Regions from separate parts of the Arthrobacter sp. TmtSoilC48 genome, predicted to be linked through region 2. Evidence: riboswitches for the same ligand, from Rfam matches in the RefSeq annotation. Region 2 holds a riboswitch; the other holds the start of a gene.
The links. A riboswitch is a leader RNA that binds a small molecule or an ion and turns the genes downstream of it on or off. The one in region 2 is predicted to bind thiamine pyrophosphate.

Region 1 (7,837 bases), 940 kb from region 2:
CGCCAGTACAGCAGCGGCAGCGATGACGAGGCCGCCCAGGAGGACCCAGACATCCAGGAGGGAGTATGTGGATTCCCGGGCCCACGTTCTCTGCCCGCCACCGAAACCACGCGCCTCCATGGTGACGGCCAACCGGGAAGCCCGACGCACTGCCTGGACCAGCAGCCCGAAGCTCTGTCCAAGCGTTGCCTTGAGCCGTTGCAGCGGACTGCCCTGCGAACCCACTCCGCGGGCCCGCCTGGCCATGCCGATGGTCTGCCATTCCTCAGCCATCAATCCCACCAGGCGCATCGCGGCCAGCGATCCAAGGACAAAGCGGTGTGGCAGCCTTGCTTTCTGTGCCAGCGCATCAGCCAGGTCGGTTGGATCTGTGCAGGTCATCAAGAGGATTGCCGGCAGGGCTATCGCCAGGCCGCGCAGCATGAATCCCAGCCCCAGCTGAAGGGAACCTTCGCTGATGGACCAGAGTCCGACGTCGAGCAGTACAGCCCCGCTGTCAGCCGCCACAATTGCGGTGCTCCAACCACCTATCGCTGCAGCAATGATGAGCGGCCAGGCCCGCTGCCACAGAAGCCCCAGCGTGAGGCCAGCCAACGGGAACAGGGCCAGCTCGGCGACGAGGGCAGTCGAAGCGGACACCCAGTCGATCGACAATGCCAGCACCAGCGAAATGAGGAACACGGACACGAACTTAACCAAGGGGTTGGCGCGCGTAAGGAGGGCGTGGTTGCCGCGCAGGTTCAGGGCGTCCCTCATGCAGCACCGGCTTCCTGGCGGGCTGCTTGGCTGTGCGGGTCCGGAACTTGCGGTGTAGCTGGATCCAGCCGCAGCTCGGTGCCGCCCAGGACCGCGCTGAATTCTTCGTCGTGCGTCACGGACACAACGGCTGTTCCAGCATCGAGCAGTTCAGAGAGGAAGGATGCCAGTTCGGCCCAGGTGTTGGCGTCCTGGCCGAACGTGGGCTCGTCCAGGACCAGCACCTTAGGGTGGGCCGCAAGGACCGTGGCCACGGACAACCTGCGTTTCTCGCCGCCGGACAACGTGTAAGGATTCGCGTCCACCAAATGCGTGAGCCGCAAACGCTCCAGCAATTCATCCACGCGTTCTTCACCGTGGCCCAGATGCTTTGGTCCGAACATCAGCTCGTCCAGAACCTTGCCCGTCACAAACTGGTGCTCCGGTTCCTGGAACACGGTGCCAATGCGGGAAATCAGCTGATCCGCCTTCCACTTGAACGGGTCGATTCCAGCTCCCTCGGAAAGCTCGACGGCGGCACTCACCTTGCCATCAACCGGCGCCAGAAGGCCGGCCAAGGTGAGCGCAAAAGTAGATTTGCCGGCACCGTTCGGACCCGTGATGGTGAGTGCCTGGCCAGCCCGTACTTGTGCACTGATACCCGATTGCACGGGGACGGGTGGGATGGTTTTGAAGCGGCGACGGCGCGACTTCTCACGGGAGACAGCCAGATCCTGTGCCACCAGGAGGAGTTGGGCGGTGGATTCATGGCCGCCCAACTCCTGACTTGTGCTCCTGCGGGCGCGAGTAGCCGGAACGTACCCGGGCACCCACACTCCCGCTGCCATCAACATGGTGCGGGCCTCTGTGAGCACCTGATCCGGGGGGCCGTCCAGGAGCACACCGCCCCCGGCCGAGGGTGGCTGGAGGACCACGATCCTGTCCACCAGGTCCTTCCACACGGACACGCGGTGTTCCACCACGACCAAAGTGGCACCGGTCTTGTCCAGGCAGCGCTGCACGGCGTCCCGAACCTCAAGCACGCCCACCGGATCCAGGTTGGCCGTAGGTTCGTCCAGGAGGATCAGCCCGGGCCGCATCGCGAGGATGCCAGCCAACGCAAGGCGCTGCTTCTGCCCGCCGGAGAGGGCCGCCGTCGGGTGATCCAGTGCCAAGCCGCCGCCTGCAGCGGTGCGCAACCCGACGTCGTCGAGCGCTTCATGGACGCGCGCCCAAATTTCTTCCCGGGGAACGGCCAGGTTTTCGGCGCCAAACGCGACATCGTCACCCACCCGGGACAGCACTACCTGGGTTTCCGGATCTTGCTGCATCAGACCTGCGCGGCCGCGCTGTTCGCGGGGAGCAACGCCGTCGATCAACAGCGAGCCGGTCTCGTCGGAATCGTCTTCCTCGTCACCCAGCACACCGGCGAGGGCGTGGAGCAGTGTCGACTTCCCTGCGCCGGATGGACCCAGCAAGAGCACACGCTCGCCGGGCCCGATCCGGAGATCGAGGTCCTGGATGGCGGGTGTGGAACGCCCGGCATGCCGCCATCCCCACCCTTGGGCGGTAATGGCGGCAGGCCGCACCTGGCCGCTGCTTTGCGTGGCAGGCATTAGTTGAAGACGGGCTCCGAAGCAGCCTTCCGCGACGCGAAGGAGCTCAGTACACCGGTTTTGGCCAACCCGCGGGTGGCAACCCAGGACAGCGCGCCAGCGATGATCGCACCGGAGAGCGTGGTGAAGGCGATGTAAGCCAGCTTGTCGATTGCTTCGTAGGCGATGTTCCAGCCCCAAGGCAGGAAGGAATCGTTGAGACCGCAGAAGAGGCCCGAGCCGGCACCTGCGAGGAGTGCAGCGGAGAGGTCGAACTTCTTGTACCGGAACGCAGCGAAGACGAGTTCCGCGCCCAGTCCCTGGAGGACGCCGGAGATGAGGACGGTGGTGCCGTACTGGGAACCCATGATGAGTTCGCCGGTGGCGGCGACGGCTTCGCAGAACAGGGCTGCGCCCGGCTTGCGGATGATGAGCATGCCCAGGACGGCCGGGATCATCCAGCCACCGGCGATCAAACCGGTGAGCGGCGGATACGTGGCGTTCATGGGGATGGATACGATTGCGGCGCCCTGGGACCAGGCCCAGAAGATCACGCCGCCGGCGATGGCAATCAAAGCTGCCACCACGATGTCTACAACACGCCAGTTATAACTGGTTTTCTTCACGCTTGCCGTGGTCATTTTTTCTGCCTCCTGAGGTACAGGAGGGGAAAGTGCTCCCCGGAAACCCCCGGCCGGCCTGCGCCGCCCGGATCCGGACACTCTGAGAAGCTCGACTCCCTTGCGCCGGTACTAACCGGATCAGGTTCGAGGGTCTGCGGCTGTCCGCACTCTCAGCGCCCTCGCGTCACCTGCATCTCTGCAAGGTCCGACGGCGGCGCTCCCCTGTCGTTATTAATCTGCCCTTATGGGCGTGGTTCAGTTTACACCTGTGGGTGTTCGTGGGCTCCTCGGGCTAGTCACAAAGCGGTTGGCTCCCCTTCTCCTGCGTTGCGGGGCCGGCTCTGCGCCCCATTCTCCGGTCTGAGCACGCACACCGGGCCCCACAACAGGACCTGAGACAATGATCCAGCAGGAATCGACGCGGCAAAGGGGTATTTCATGACGGACCTTCCCATTACGGACATGCCAGTTCCCCAACCCCGCCTTGCCGCGAGCGTCATCCTGCTCCGTGACGCACCGGGCGGGCTTGAGGCCTTCGTCCAGCACAGGGTTGCCACCATGGACTTCGCCGCCGGCATGGTGGTCTTTCCGGGCGGCCGGGTTGATGCCGCTGACCAGGATGGATGGGATTACCCTGTCCGGCTGCTGGAACAGCACGCTGCAGACTGGCACCTGAGTTCCATCGCCGTCGATCCTGTACAGGCCCCGGCAAAGTCAGGCATGGTGCTCACCGCTGCCCTGCGGGAAGTTTGGGAGGAGGCCGGACTTCGCCTTGACGCCTCAGACCTTCGCCCCTGGGCAAACTGGGTCACGCCCACGGACATGCCCAAGCGCTTCGACACGTACTTCTATGTAGCCAAGCCTGCTCCGGAAGCAGCACCCCAGCACCAAACCACTGAAGCGTGGCAATCACTCTGGATGCCGGTGGACGGGATCCTGGCGGCTGAGGCGGCCGGTAAATTGCAGCTGATGCCACCCACGTATTACCTGCTCAAGGAAATTTCCGGTCTCGGAACCGTGGATGCCGTCTGGGAAGCCGATCACGATGTTGTTCCTGTCCTGGCACCACGCGGTTCCATGGCAGCTTTCCTCAAGGAACGCGAAAACCGCCGCTAGTCCCAACCCGCCTGTATGTGAGGCTAGGCTGGGGGCATGAACCTCTTTTTCAAGCTGCTGGGTGCCGGAGTAAGCCTTGCAGCCGGATTCGTCGGCACCAAGTTGGTCAACAAGGGCTGGGAAAAGGCCACCGGCAACAAGCCGCCCACGGGCCACGACGATATGGAAACGAGCCTCCGCTCAGCTTTGTCCTTCGCGCTGATTTCGGCCTTCGTCAGTACGCTCATCCAGGTTTTCGCGAGCCGTGGCACCCAGCGTGCCATCGCCCGCTTCGCAAAGACGCACGACATCGTCTAGGCCGGGCACAGCCATCCCGTTGTCTTAGGTCCGGGGTGGAACCCTAAGGATCCGGGGTGGAACCGTCGCCGGCTGCCCTTTGGACAACCGCTTCAAGCTCATCCTTGGTGAGCAGTTCGCGGTGCCCATGTTTGGTTCGGTAAGCGGAGCGGCCCACCATGTGTGCGGAGACCGGTGCGGTCAGCAGCTGGAATATCCAGGCCACCACGAGAACCGGCCAAACCCACCACGTGCGCATTTGCAGACCCATGGCTGCGAGCATCAGGAAAAGACCCAGGACTTGCGGCTTCGTTGCCGCATGCATGCGGCTCATGAGGTCGGGGAACCGCAAGAGGCCAATTGCTGCGCCAAGCGACATCAGGGCACCCACCACAAGAAACACGGCCGTCACCGCGTCGATTACGGCATCCACGCCAGTAGGTTCAGGAGTCATTGCTCTGATCCCTCCGATCCGCGACAAACCGGGCAAACGTTACGGAGCCTACAAAGCCGATCACGGCGAGAGCCACGAGCAACACCAAGTTGTTCAGGTGCCGGTTCATCGCCATATCGATCGCCAGCGCGGCTCCAAGAATGGCCAGCAGGACATCCGATGCCAAAACGCGGTCCAGCAAGGAGGGGCCAATGGCGATACGGATGATCGCTCCCACCGCAGCCAGGCTCAGGATGACAGCAGTCACCAACAGAACGAGTTCTTTCACAGGGCTGCCCCTTCCATGCCCGGGGTTGCTTCATCCTGGAGAGCGTCGAGTTCCTCACGCGTTCCCATGATCCGGATCAATGTGGCCTCGATCTTCTGGACTTCCTGACGGATCCTGGCGATTCCGGCTTCCTCATAAATATTGAGTGCATGTAGGTACAGGGTGGACGTCGAGCGGTCCACTTCCACCACCAGCGAGCCCGGGATCAGCGAAATAACATGCCCGGTTGCCGTCACAATGAGGTCCGAATGGCTGCGCAACGGAACAGCGACGACGGCGCTACGCACCTTTGGCCCCTTCACTACGGCCAGGTAGAGGACCAGGAAGCTCGCTGCCGCCACTTTGCCCAGGAATACCAGGGCGAACGAAAGGGCGCGAAGAACATGGAACCTGCCACTGAGCTCCACCGGCGGAAGGTAGAAGAACTTGGCCACGAGCACGGCGATGAGCGCACCGAACAGCAGGTTGCCCGGGCTGAAATCCCGCCACAGGGCGCCCCAGACGATGACCAGCCATACCAGCAGCGGCAGTTCAGTGCGGAAGGAGATTGGTTTTCGGCTCATTTGGCAGCCCCTGGCTGACCCACGGCTGGCACCTGTGCGGAGTCCCCCAGGACTGAATGGATGTAGGCAGTGCGGTCCAACATTATTTCCGCCGAGCCGTCGGCGAGGTGGAAGAGTGGGCCCGCAAAGACTGTGAGGGCAACACCGAAGGCCACAAGGCCCGCAGTGGACCCCACCATTGTCCGGGGAAGTACCCCTACCTTGCCTGGGGTCTGAAGCACGGGGTCCGGGTACTCGGCGTCCTCGGGCTTTCGCCAAAATGCCCTGTTCCAAACACGGGCAATTGCCAACAAGGTGAGGAGGCTGGTGACGACGCCGCCTACTACCAAAACGATGGCCAGCGGCGTACCCAGTTGCACGCCCGCTTGGAGGAGCCCGAGCTTGCCCAGGAAACCCGAGAATGGCGGGATGCCCGCAAGGTTCATTGCCGGGACGAAAAACAACAGGGCAAGGAGTGGCGAGAGCTTGGCCAGGCCGCCCAAGCGGTCAATGGACGACGATCCGCCCCGCCGCTCAATCAAGCCAGTGACCAGGAACAGGCTGGTCTGCACGGTGATGTGGTGCGCCACGTAGAACACGGCCGCGCCAAGGCCCGTGACGGAGGACATCGCCAGGCCGAACACCATGTAGCCGATATGGCTGACCAACGTGAAGGACAGGAGACGTTTGATGTCGCTCTGCGCCAAGGCGCCCAGGATGCCCACCACCATTGTCAGCAGCGCCACCACCATTAGGGGCACGTTGAGGGTATCGCCGGGGAAGAGGAGTGTCTCGGTGCGGACCATGGCATAAACACCCACCTTGGTCAGCAAACCGGCAAACACGGCTGTCACAGGGGCCGGAGCGGTTGGATAGGAGTCGGGAAGCCAGAACGACAGCGGGAACACGGCCGCCTTGATCCCGAACGCCACCAGCAGCATCACGTGCAGCAGGTTCTGGGTTCCTTGATCCAGCTCCGCCAGCTTGATGGCAAGGTCCGCCATGGTGATGGTCCCGGTAGCTCCGTAAATCATGGCGATGGCGATGAGGAACAGGACCGAGGAAACCACGGACACCACCACGTATGTGACGCCGGCACGGATTCGCGGCCCCGTCCCGCCAAGCGTCATGAGCACGTAGCTTGCCGTTAGCAGGATTTCGAAACCCACGTAGAGGTTGAAAAGGTCACCTGTCAGGAAGGCATTGGACACGCCCGCCACCAGGATCAGGTAGGTGGGGTGGAAGATCGAGACGGGCGCTTCCTGGTCGCCGTCGGCCATGCCCTGGCCGGTGGCGTAGATCAGGACGGCGAGGCTTACCACGGTGGAAACCACCAGCATGAGCGAGGAGAACTGATCCACCACCAACACCACGCCCCACGGCGGCAGCCAACCACCCAGCGTGACGGATGTGGTGCCTCCCTCCCACACGGATGCCAGGAGCAGGCATTCGAGCAGGAGTGTCGCGCTGAGGATCACAATGCTGACTACCCGCTGCGCAGCCGTGTGCCGGATCAGCACGAACGCGAGGGCAGCGCCGAGGATCGGAAGGAGGACAGCCAGTGGCGACAGGTTTGCGAGATTCACGCGCTGCCTCCTTCCCGGGTGGATGCCGTTTTGGGTGTTTCCGTCGCCTCTGGATGCAGCCGTTCCTCGGCCGTGGACGCTGTCACTACGAACTCTGATGTTTCCAACGGGACAATGGCGTCGTCTTCCGCGTCGAAGCTCGGAGTCCGGGCCACGCGGCGGTCTTCGATGTCATCCTGGATTTCGTCTTGCCGTGCCAGGGCCCACGTGCGGTAGATGATGCCAAGCATGAAGGCAGTAACGGCAAATGATATGACGATTGATGTGAGGATCAACGCCTGCGGCAGGGGGTCGTTGTACTCATTGGAGGCTGTTTCCTTATCGAACAAAGGAGCCAGGCCGGCGTACCCACCTGTACTGAGGATCAGCAGGTTGGTGGCGTTCGCAAGCAGCATCAAGCCAAGCAGGACGCGCGTCAGGCTCCGCTCCAAAATGAGGTAAATACCGCAGGCATACAGCACACCCATGACGATCAGGAGGGTCAGGTTGATGCTCATGGGTTGCCCTTCCCGGAAGCGGCAGTTTCAGCAGGCGCAGGCTCGGCGACCCGGGTCTTTCCGGCCTTCGCCCCCTTCTCTTCAAAATGTTCGTCGATCTCGGCGCCCAGGCTGCGCAGAACGTCGAGCGCCAAGCCCACCACCA
Region 2 (7,837 bases):
CTCCGGCGTCTTGAAACCCTCACGGAGGTTTCCTTCGGCGTCCATCCATCCCGCAGCCACCATTTCTTCCTGAGGCAGGTGGCGTTGGAGTTCGGTCATGATTCCGCCGGGGTGGACCGCGAAAGCACGGACGCCCGATTCCCGGCCCAGGCGGTCCAGCTCCACGGCGAAGAGCGAATTCGCGGTTTTGGCCTGCCCATAGGCGCGCCATTTGTCATAGCCGGACGTGAAATTGATGTCGTCAAAGCGGATGGGTGAGAGCTTGTGGCCGGTGGAGGAAAGGGACACAACCCTCGCGTTCCCGGAGGCGGCAAGTGCAGGCCACAACAGGTTGACCAGCGTGTAATGCCCCAAGTGGTTCGTGGCGAACTGAGCCTCCCAGCCCGGCCCAACGCGATGCTCCGGGCTTGCCATAATCGCCGCGTTGTTGATCAGGATGTCCAGGGTGTCGTGCTGGTCCAGGTAGCGCGTTGAGAACGCCTTGACGGCCGCTTGGTCGGCGAGGTCCAGGGCGTCCGCTTCCACGGTGTCCGCCAAACCTGCCTCTGCCAGCACCTTCCGTGCGTGTTCGAGCCTGCGCGCCGGAACGGTAACCGCCGCCCCGGCCGAGGCCAAAGCCCGCACTGTCTCCAGTCCAAGCCCGGAGTAACCACCGGTGACAATTGCCGCCTTACCCGTCAGGTCAAGGCCTTCTACCACTTCCATGGCGGTTGAGCCGTGCCCAAAACCGGAGCCGATGGGGCGTTGGGGCGTTGCTGTGGATTCTTCGCTCATGCTTGAGCTTTGCACAGATCAGGACCGATGCAGGCAACGACTAGTAGACAGGCTTTTCGGGCTCGACGTCGCGGACCCAGGCGAGGATACCGCCGTCGAGATGGCTGACGCGCTTGTAGCCTGCCTTCTGCGCGGCCTCCAGGACCGCAGCAGAGCGCGTCCCGGCCTTGCAGTGGAACACGATGTCCTTGTCCTGCGGCAAGTCCACCCAGGCCTCGCCTGAAAGAATCCTGCCCTGCGGGATAAGGACCGATCCATCGATGTTCACGATGCTGTGCTCGCCGGACTCGCGGACATCCACCAGTTCAAAGTCGCGTTCACCCGCCTCCCGCTCGGCCAACATCCGCGCGAGGTCTTTGGCAGTGACCGTGTGCTCCTGGTCAGTGGCCGCAGCCGGAGTCACCCCACAGAATGCCTCATAATCCACGAGTTCAGTGATGGGCTCCGCTTCAGGATCCTTGGAGACCTTGATTTCGCGCCAGCTGCCGCCAAGCGCATCGAACAGCGCCACCCGGCCAAGCAAGGAACGGCCGACGCCGGTAATCAGCTTGACTGCCTCAGTCACCATGAGGGATCCAACGGCAGCACACAACATACCGAAGACTCCGCCCTCACCGCATGAAGGCACTGAGCCGGCAGGCGGGGCTTCAGGGTAGAGGTCGCGATAGGTGGGGCCGTGCTCGGCCCAGAAGACGCTGACTTGCCCGTCGAAGCGGAAGATGGAGCCCCAGACGTACGGCTTGCCGAGAATCGCGGCGGCGTCGTTGACCAGGTAACGGGTGGCAAAGTTGTCCGCACCGTCCAGGATGAGATCGTAATCCGCGAACAGCTCCAGGGCATTCGAGGAGTCAAGGCGGACGTTGTGGAGGACAACATCCACCAAAGGGTTGAGCTCCGCAATGGCCTTCCGCGCAGATTCGATTTTGGGCGTGCCCACATCGCTGACGCCGTGGATGACCTGCCGCTGCAAATTGCTGAGGTCTACGTCGTCGTCGTCGACGATTCCCAGGGTTCCAACGCCCGCCGCGGCGAGGTACAGCAATGCCGGAGATCCCAGCCCGCCGGCACCTATGACAAGAACTTTCGCATTCTTAAGCCTGCGTTGGCCCAGAGCGCCGATTTCCGGAATGATGAGATGCCGGGAGTACCGTTCCACCTCGGCCGACGTTAGTTCGGCGGCCGGTTCAACGAGGGGCGGCAGGACGGCGGGCGCGGGGCGGGCAGCAAGAATTGAGGCCATACCCCAATGTATGCCTGCCGATGCCGCCCGGTCATATTACCCACCGGTACAGTGGTCATAACTGCAAAGGAAAGGCGGCAGACTGTGGCTGACGGCACACGGGCAAACGATGGAGCACCAGCGAAGCAAGAACGGACTGGTTCGACGCGTTCAGCAAGGTTGCCCCGGGACGAGCGCCGCGCGCAGTTGCTGAACGCCGCCTTGGAAGTTTTCGTATCCAACGGCTTCCACGGTGCGGCCATGGACGAAATTGCCGAGACAGCACATGTGAGCAAGCCGGTCCTGTATCAGCACTTCCCTTCCAAGCGCGAGCTGTACATGGCACTGCTGGACAGCCACCTGGCCGCCCTGACCGATTTGATGCTCAATGCCCTGAACTCCACCACGGATAACAAAGAGCGCGTGAAGGCAGTCATGCGGGCCTACTACAGGTTCATCGCCGACGACGACCAAGCCCACCGCCTGGTTTTCGAGTCTGACCTCATCAATGACCCCGATGTCAGCTCGCGCTTGGAAACGTTCAACAAAACGTTCGCCGACGCAGTGGCCCACGTCATCGCCGAGGACACCAAGTTGCCCCCTCTGGAGGCGCAGCTCCTTGGCCGCGGACTGGCAGGAATGGCGCAGGTCAGCGCCCGCTACTGGCTCGAAACCGATGGAAACCTCGACCTCGATGTAGCCAGTGATCTGATCTATCGTTTAGCTTGGCGCGGAATCAGTCGATTCCCCAAAGAGTCCTAAGCTACAAATAGAGGACTGACTTAAAACTTGATTGGCTTGGAGGCCTTGCTGTGGAAGTAAAGATCGGCATTCAGAATGTTGGCCGTGAAATTGTGCTCGAATCCGCACTCGATGCTGATGCTGTCGCCAAGATTGTCGGAGAGGCCATCTCCAAGGGATCGGATCTGCGGCTCACGGATGAGAAGGGCCGCCAGATCATCGTTCCCGGCAATGTGCTGGGCTACGTTGAAATTGGTGCCGAGGAAGTGCGCCGCGTCGGTTTCGGCGCACTCTAGCGGTTCCCGGTTACAGCTGCCGCTAAGGAGTCTCCATGCTTTCACTCGTTGTGGTGGTTCTTGCCACGATCGCTACAGGATTCATCGTGTGGGCAAATGACAAGCGACACGGCAAGTACGGGATCGCATTGCCGGCGGGCGTTTCGGCAACCGTCGGCGTGCTCAGCTGGATAGCTTTCATCATGGCAGGCTTTGGTTACCAGCCCGGCCTGACCTGGATCCCCTGGGTCCTCCCCATCGTGTTGGGGACGGTCATCGCGATTGCCGTTGTGGTCTTTCTGGGCCGCAAGCGCACCCAGCATGACACCGCCGCCCTCACCAAAGCCCTGAGGCTCTAGGCACTGTTCACTCAATAAACTTCGCTGGCCATCGCCCATGGGTGATGGCCAGCGAAGTTTAACGTTCAATCCCGTTCAAGCCCCTGGGTAGCGACGCGGCTGCTGGGTAGCGATCCGGCTGCTGGGTAGCGATCCGGCTGCGCCTTGGCACCGGACGCCGCTGCCGCCTCGCTCACGGCGGTCGCAGCGGCGATGTCGCGTTGGGTCACCTGGCCCCCGGCGTCATGGGAAACGTAACGCAGGAACACCTTGTTGTAACGCCAGTCAAGATCCGGATGGTGGTTCTGTTCCTCGGCAATCCGGCCAATGGCGGCGATGAGCGCCAAGGCGTCGGCCGCCGTTGAGGTTTTGAACACGGTCACGAGGCCGTCCTGGAGCTTCCAGTCCGGGAGGTCCTTGAGGGCGGCCTCCATGGCGACCTGGGTCAATTGCTCTTTCCTGTCAGCCACCACGGCTCCTTCATTCAGAGGAACTCTGCCCGGCCTTCCATGGCCGATGACGCGAGGGCGTGCTCCCGGCGCGGAATACGGCCAGCCTGCTTGGCCAGCCTACCGGCGATCACCGCGTGTTTGAAGGCTTCGCCCATCTGCACCGGATTCTGCGCACGGGTCACGGCTGTTGCCAGCAGGACAGCATCGCAGCCCAGCTCCATCGCAAGCGCGGCATCGGAGGCGGTCCCGATGCCGGCGTCGAGCACTACCGGTACGGAGGCCCGGGACACGATCAGTTCGATGTTGTGCGGGTTCAGGATGCCCAGCCCCGTTCCAATAGGCGAACCGAGGGGCATGACAGCTGTGGCGCCCAGGTTTTCCAGGCGCAGCGCCAGAACGGGATCGTCATTGGTGTAAGCGAAAACCTTGAAGCCGCGGTTCACCAGCTGTTCCGTGGCCTCAACGAGTTCCACCGCGTCCGGAAGAAGCGTGTGTTCATCGGCAATGACTTCCAATTTCACCCAGTCCGTCTCCAGGGCCTCCCGGGCGAGCTCCGCGGTCATCACGGCGTCCTTGGCAGTAAAACAGCCAGCCGTGTTCGGCAGGACCCGGATGTTGTGGTCCACCAGGAGCTGGAACAATGAACCTGTCTCGGCCGGTGAGTATCGGCGCATCGCAACAGTGGTCAATTCCGTTCCTGAAGCCAGGAGGGCTGCTCCCAACCCGTCCAGGCTCGGCGCACCACCGGTACCCATGATCAGGCGGGAGCCGAATTCGACGCCGTCGATCACCAAAGCGTCAGTGCTCACGTCAGTTTTTGCTGCGGTCATTTTTCAGCCTCCCTGGACTGCGGTTACGAGTTCGAGTTCGTCTCCATCGGCGAGCGCAGTCGCTGCCCATTGGCTGCGCGGCACAACCTCCGAATTACGTGCGACGGCGACACCCAGCTTGCCGCCGTCGGCTGCCTGTCCCCGGTGGTCCAGCGCGCGGCCTGTGATGGCACTGACGAGTGTGCTCACGGACGCGTCGTCCGCCACGGCGTGTTCGGAGCCGTTGAGTTTGATGTTCATGGTGTGTCCTTGATTGCTGGTTGGAGGAGGTGATCCTGAGTTGCCGTAAATCGATCAGGCCGGAAAATGGACCATCGGGGGTCGGCTGGGCCGCTGATCAGTCCGCCTACGATTTTGGCGGCCACAGGCGTCAAGAGAACGCCGTGGCGGAAGAACCCGGTGGCGATCACGAGACCGTCGATGGTGCCCCCGGGCCCGGTAACTCGTCCAAGTAGGGGTGCGTTGTCCGGTGTGCCTGGCCGTGCACGGGCTGTCGCTTCCAACAGTTCCAGCTCCGCCACGGCAGGAACCAACACTTGGGCGTCACGCAGGAGTTGATAGACGCCCCCGGCGGACACTGCGTTGCTGGACGCAGACAACCCGTCCTCCCGCTGGGTGGCTCCAATCACCACCGTTCCGTCGTCGCGGGGGACGATGTAGACCGGCACCCCGCGGACCATGCCCCGGATGGTGGATGTGAGCAGCGGCTGGAGGTGTTGGGGAACGCGCAGCCTGAGAATGTCGCCGTAAACGGGCCGCAGGGGCAGGTTGAGACCCTCGGGGAGACCGCCGATCCTGGCTGCATCCAGCCCGCAGGCGAGCACAGTCTCTGAGGCCCAAACAACGCGCCCGGCGCCCGAATCGAGCTGGACCCCGCAGACGCGTTCCCCGTCCCAGAGCAAACGGGACGCTTGGAACGGCAGGGCGAAACCGTCCTCCGCTCCGGAAACCCAGGTTGCGTCACTTGGTCCGTGGGCTGATAACCCGTCCAGGAGGCATCGTGCAAGGCGCCGCGGATCCACTTGGTGATCGGCCGGTATGTCGAAGGCACAGGAAATCCCGGGGCTGAGCAAAGGCTCGCGCTCGCGCGCTTCACGCAAAGACAGTGGCTCCACGCGCAGCCCCGCGGCCTGCTGGACCGTGCGGAGGTCTGCCAGCGCACGGCGGTCGGCGGCGTCCGCACCAACGGCGATTGTCGACGTCGTGCGGTATCCGGCGGCTGATTCGCTGCCGTGGACGCTCCGGACGAAAGCCGGCCACAGTTGGGAGGATTCCAGCATGAGTTCCAGGAGGTCTTCCTCCTGGTAGTGGAGTTCACTGACCGGAGCCAGCATTCCGGCGGCAGCGAACGTCGCACCCGCTGCGGGAGTGGGATCAATGAGGACCACAGAGCGGCCCTGACGGCGGGCTTCGTGGGCGATGCCAAGGCCGATGACGCCACCACCAATGACTGCCACGTCTGCCTGCAAGGGGATTTGGCGGGATTCTGCCATATGTTTCCTTCCCTACGCCGGTATTAGCCGGATCAGGTCAAGCGGTCGGCGCTGAAGCCCTCTCAGCCGGACGGTCATATGACGCTGTCACGGCTCCCGCAGTACGTGCCCAGTTTAGAGGAACTACTCTGGTTTCCATGACCCAGCATGATGTCCACACCACTGCCCGCCTTTACTTGTGCACTGATGCCCGCAAACGCCAGGGCGATTTCGAAGACTTCGTCGACGCCGCGTTTGAGGGCGGCGTCGACATCATCCAGCTTCGCGACAAGACGCTCGAGGCCGCCGAGGAGCTTGAGGTCCTGGAGGTCCTGCACAACGTTGCCCAGCGGCACGGAAGGCTGTGGGCCGTCAACGACCGCGCCGATGTTGCCAGTATTTCCGGGGCTCCGGTGTTCCATATCGGCCAAAAAGACATCCCGTTACGCGCTGCACGGCACCTCCTCCACGACCGCACGGTCATCGGCCTGTCCACCCATACCCCGGACCAGGTTGACGCCGCGATAGCTGCCTCCCCCGGCAGGAGCGGACTGGATTATTTCTGTGTTGGCCCGGTGTGGGCAACGCCCACAAAGCCAGGCCGTGAAGCAGTTGGGCTGGACCTGGTCACATATGCCGCGGAAGCCGTAAAGCGCGCGGATGAGGAGACCGTAGGCGGCGTCCTCCTCCCCTGGTTCGCCATCGGCGGCATAGACCTCACCAATGTTGAACAGGTGGTTGCAGCCGGAGCCAGCCGGATCGTGGTGGTACGTGCCATCACTGAGGCGGAGGACCCGACGGCGGCGGCCAAGACCTTGCTGGAAGCGCTCGACGCCGGATAACCACCCCGGCGCCTTGGCTGCTGCGGAGGATATTCGAAAGTGTCCTAAGCCGTGAGCCCCAGCCCGGACATGCGTCGCCCATGCCGCTCCGCCAGCTCAGCGGTGAGGGCCTTGACTGCATTGCGTGCATCCCCGCCGCCCTTGAGCAGCGGTCCCAGCTGGGGATGTTCCATGCCTACGCGTTGTGCTTGCGTCAGGGCTTCACCGACCAGGCGGCGGCCCCACAAAGCCAGGCGCGACGCCAGGCGGGGGTCATCAGACAGGGCCCTTCGCAGGAGGATGCGTAAAACTTCCGTGGCTTGGTCGGCGGAGGCCACCTTCTGGACAAAGAGTTGCGTCCCGCCGTCAAGGAACGACGCGACCATGCGGTAGAAGTCCGATGACACGGTGTCGATCACATAGGCCTTCATGACGGATTCAAACCAGTCCGCTGGCTTTGTTCGCTCGTGGAAGTGGTCAAACGAGCGCTGGAACGGAAGCATGGCTTCTTCGGCATCGAGTCCCATCTCCGAGAGCCGGCTGCTGATCAAGGCGAAGTTTCCGTAAGCGCCGACGGCGATCTTTGCCAGTACTGCCCTGTCATGGAGGTTGGGAGCGTACCGCGAGTCGAAAGACAGCCGGCCAAACGCGGAGAGCTCGCCGTACGCCATGGCCCCCAGCAGCTCCGAAGAGAGTCGCTGGATGCGAGCATTATCGTCCAAGGAAGTGCTCATGGTCCAAGACTATCCAGCGATTTCGGGCTAACCTGATTTTCGTGTCACATCATCGGATTTCGCCCAACGTCGACGACTCGTCGGACCAGCTCGCGGCGGCATTTGCAGCCCTCCGGACCGAACTGGAGCTCCCGGGCGAGTATCCGGCCGAAGCCGTGGCGGAAGCCCGCAAAGCGGTGGA

Region 1: linked by a shared signal. The riboswitch ahead of AC6I97_RS05100 (ECF transporter S component) and the one ahead of thiO (glycine oxidase ThiO) in region 2 are both predicted to bind thiamine pyrophosphate.

The regions. Positions count from the first base shown of each region.
Region 1 is NZ_AP046049.1:1,062,136-1,069,972, reverse strand. It holds gene AC6I97_RS05110 (energy-coupling factor transporter transmembrane component T family protein) at 1-756, opposite strand, end outside; gene AC6I97_RS05105 (ABC transporter ATP-binding protein) at 753-2,351, opposite strand; gene AC6I97_RS05100 (ECF transporter S component) at 2,351-2,971, opposite strand; TPP riboswitch at 3,051-3,187, opposite strand; gene AC6I97_RS05095 (NUDIX hydrolase) at 3,392-4,069, shown strand; gene AC6I97_RS05090 (DUF4235 domain-containing protein) at 4,106-4,366, shown strand; gene mnhG (monovalent cation/H(+) antiporter subunit G) at 4,410-4,799, opposite strand; gene AC6I97_RS05080 (MrpF/PhaF family protein) at 4,789-5,067, opposite strand; gene AC6I97_RS05075 (Na+/H+ antiporter subunit E) at 5,064-5,630, opposite strand; gene AC6I97_RS05070 (Na+/H+ antiporter subunit D) at 5,627-7,195, opposite strand; gene AC6I97_RS05065 (Na(+)/H(+) antiporter subunit C) at 7,192-7,692, opposite strand; gene AC6I97_RS05060 (Na+/H+ antiporter subunit A) at 7,689-7,837, opposite strand, start outside.
Region 2 is NZ_AP046049.1:2,004,499-2,012,335, reverse strand. It holds gene AC6I97_RS09565 (SDR family NAD(P)-dependent oxidoreductase) at 1-774, opposite strand, end outside; gene moeB (molybdopterin-synthase adenylyltransferase MoeB) at 815-2,014, opposite strand; gene AC6I97_RS09555 (TetR/AcrR family transcriptional regulator) at 2,021-2,755, shown strand; gene AC6I97_RS09550 (DUF3107 domain-containing protein) at 2,806-3,030, shown strand; gene AC6I97_RS09545 (hypothetical protein) at 3,066-3,368, shown strand; gene AC6I97_RS09540 (4a-hydroxytetrahydrobiopterin dehydratase) at 3,434-3,817, opposite strand; gene AC6I97_RS09535 (thiazole synthase) at 3,832-4,629, opposite strand; gene thiS (sulfur carrier protein ThiS) at 4,633-4,869, opposite strand; gene thiO (glycine oxidase ThiO) at 4,866-6,122, opposite strand; TPP riboswitch at 6,115-6,232, opposite strand; gene thiE (thiamine phosphate synthase) at 6,260-6,943, shown strand; gene AC6I97_RS09515 (ferritin-like fold-containing protein) at 6,988-7,656, opposite strand; gene AC6I97_RS09510 (RNB domain-containing ribonuclease) at 7,698-7,837, shown strand, end outside.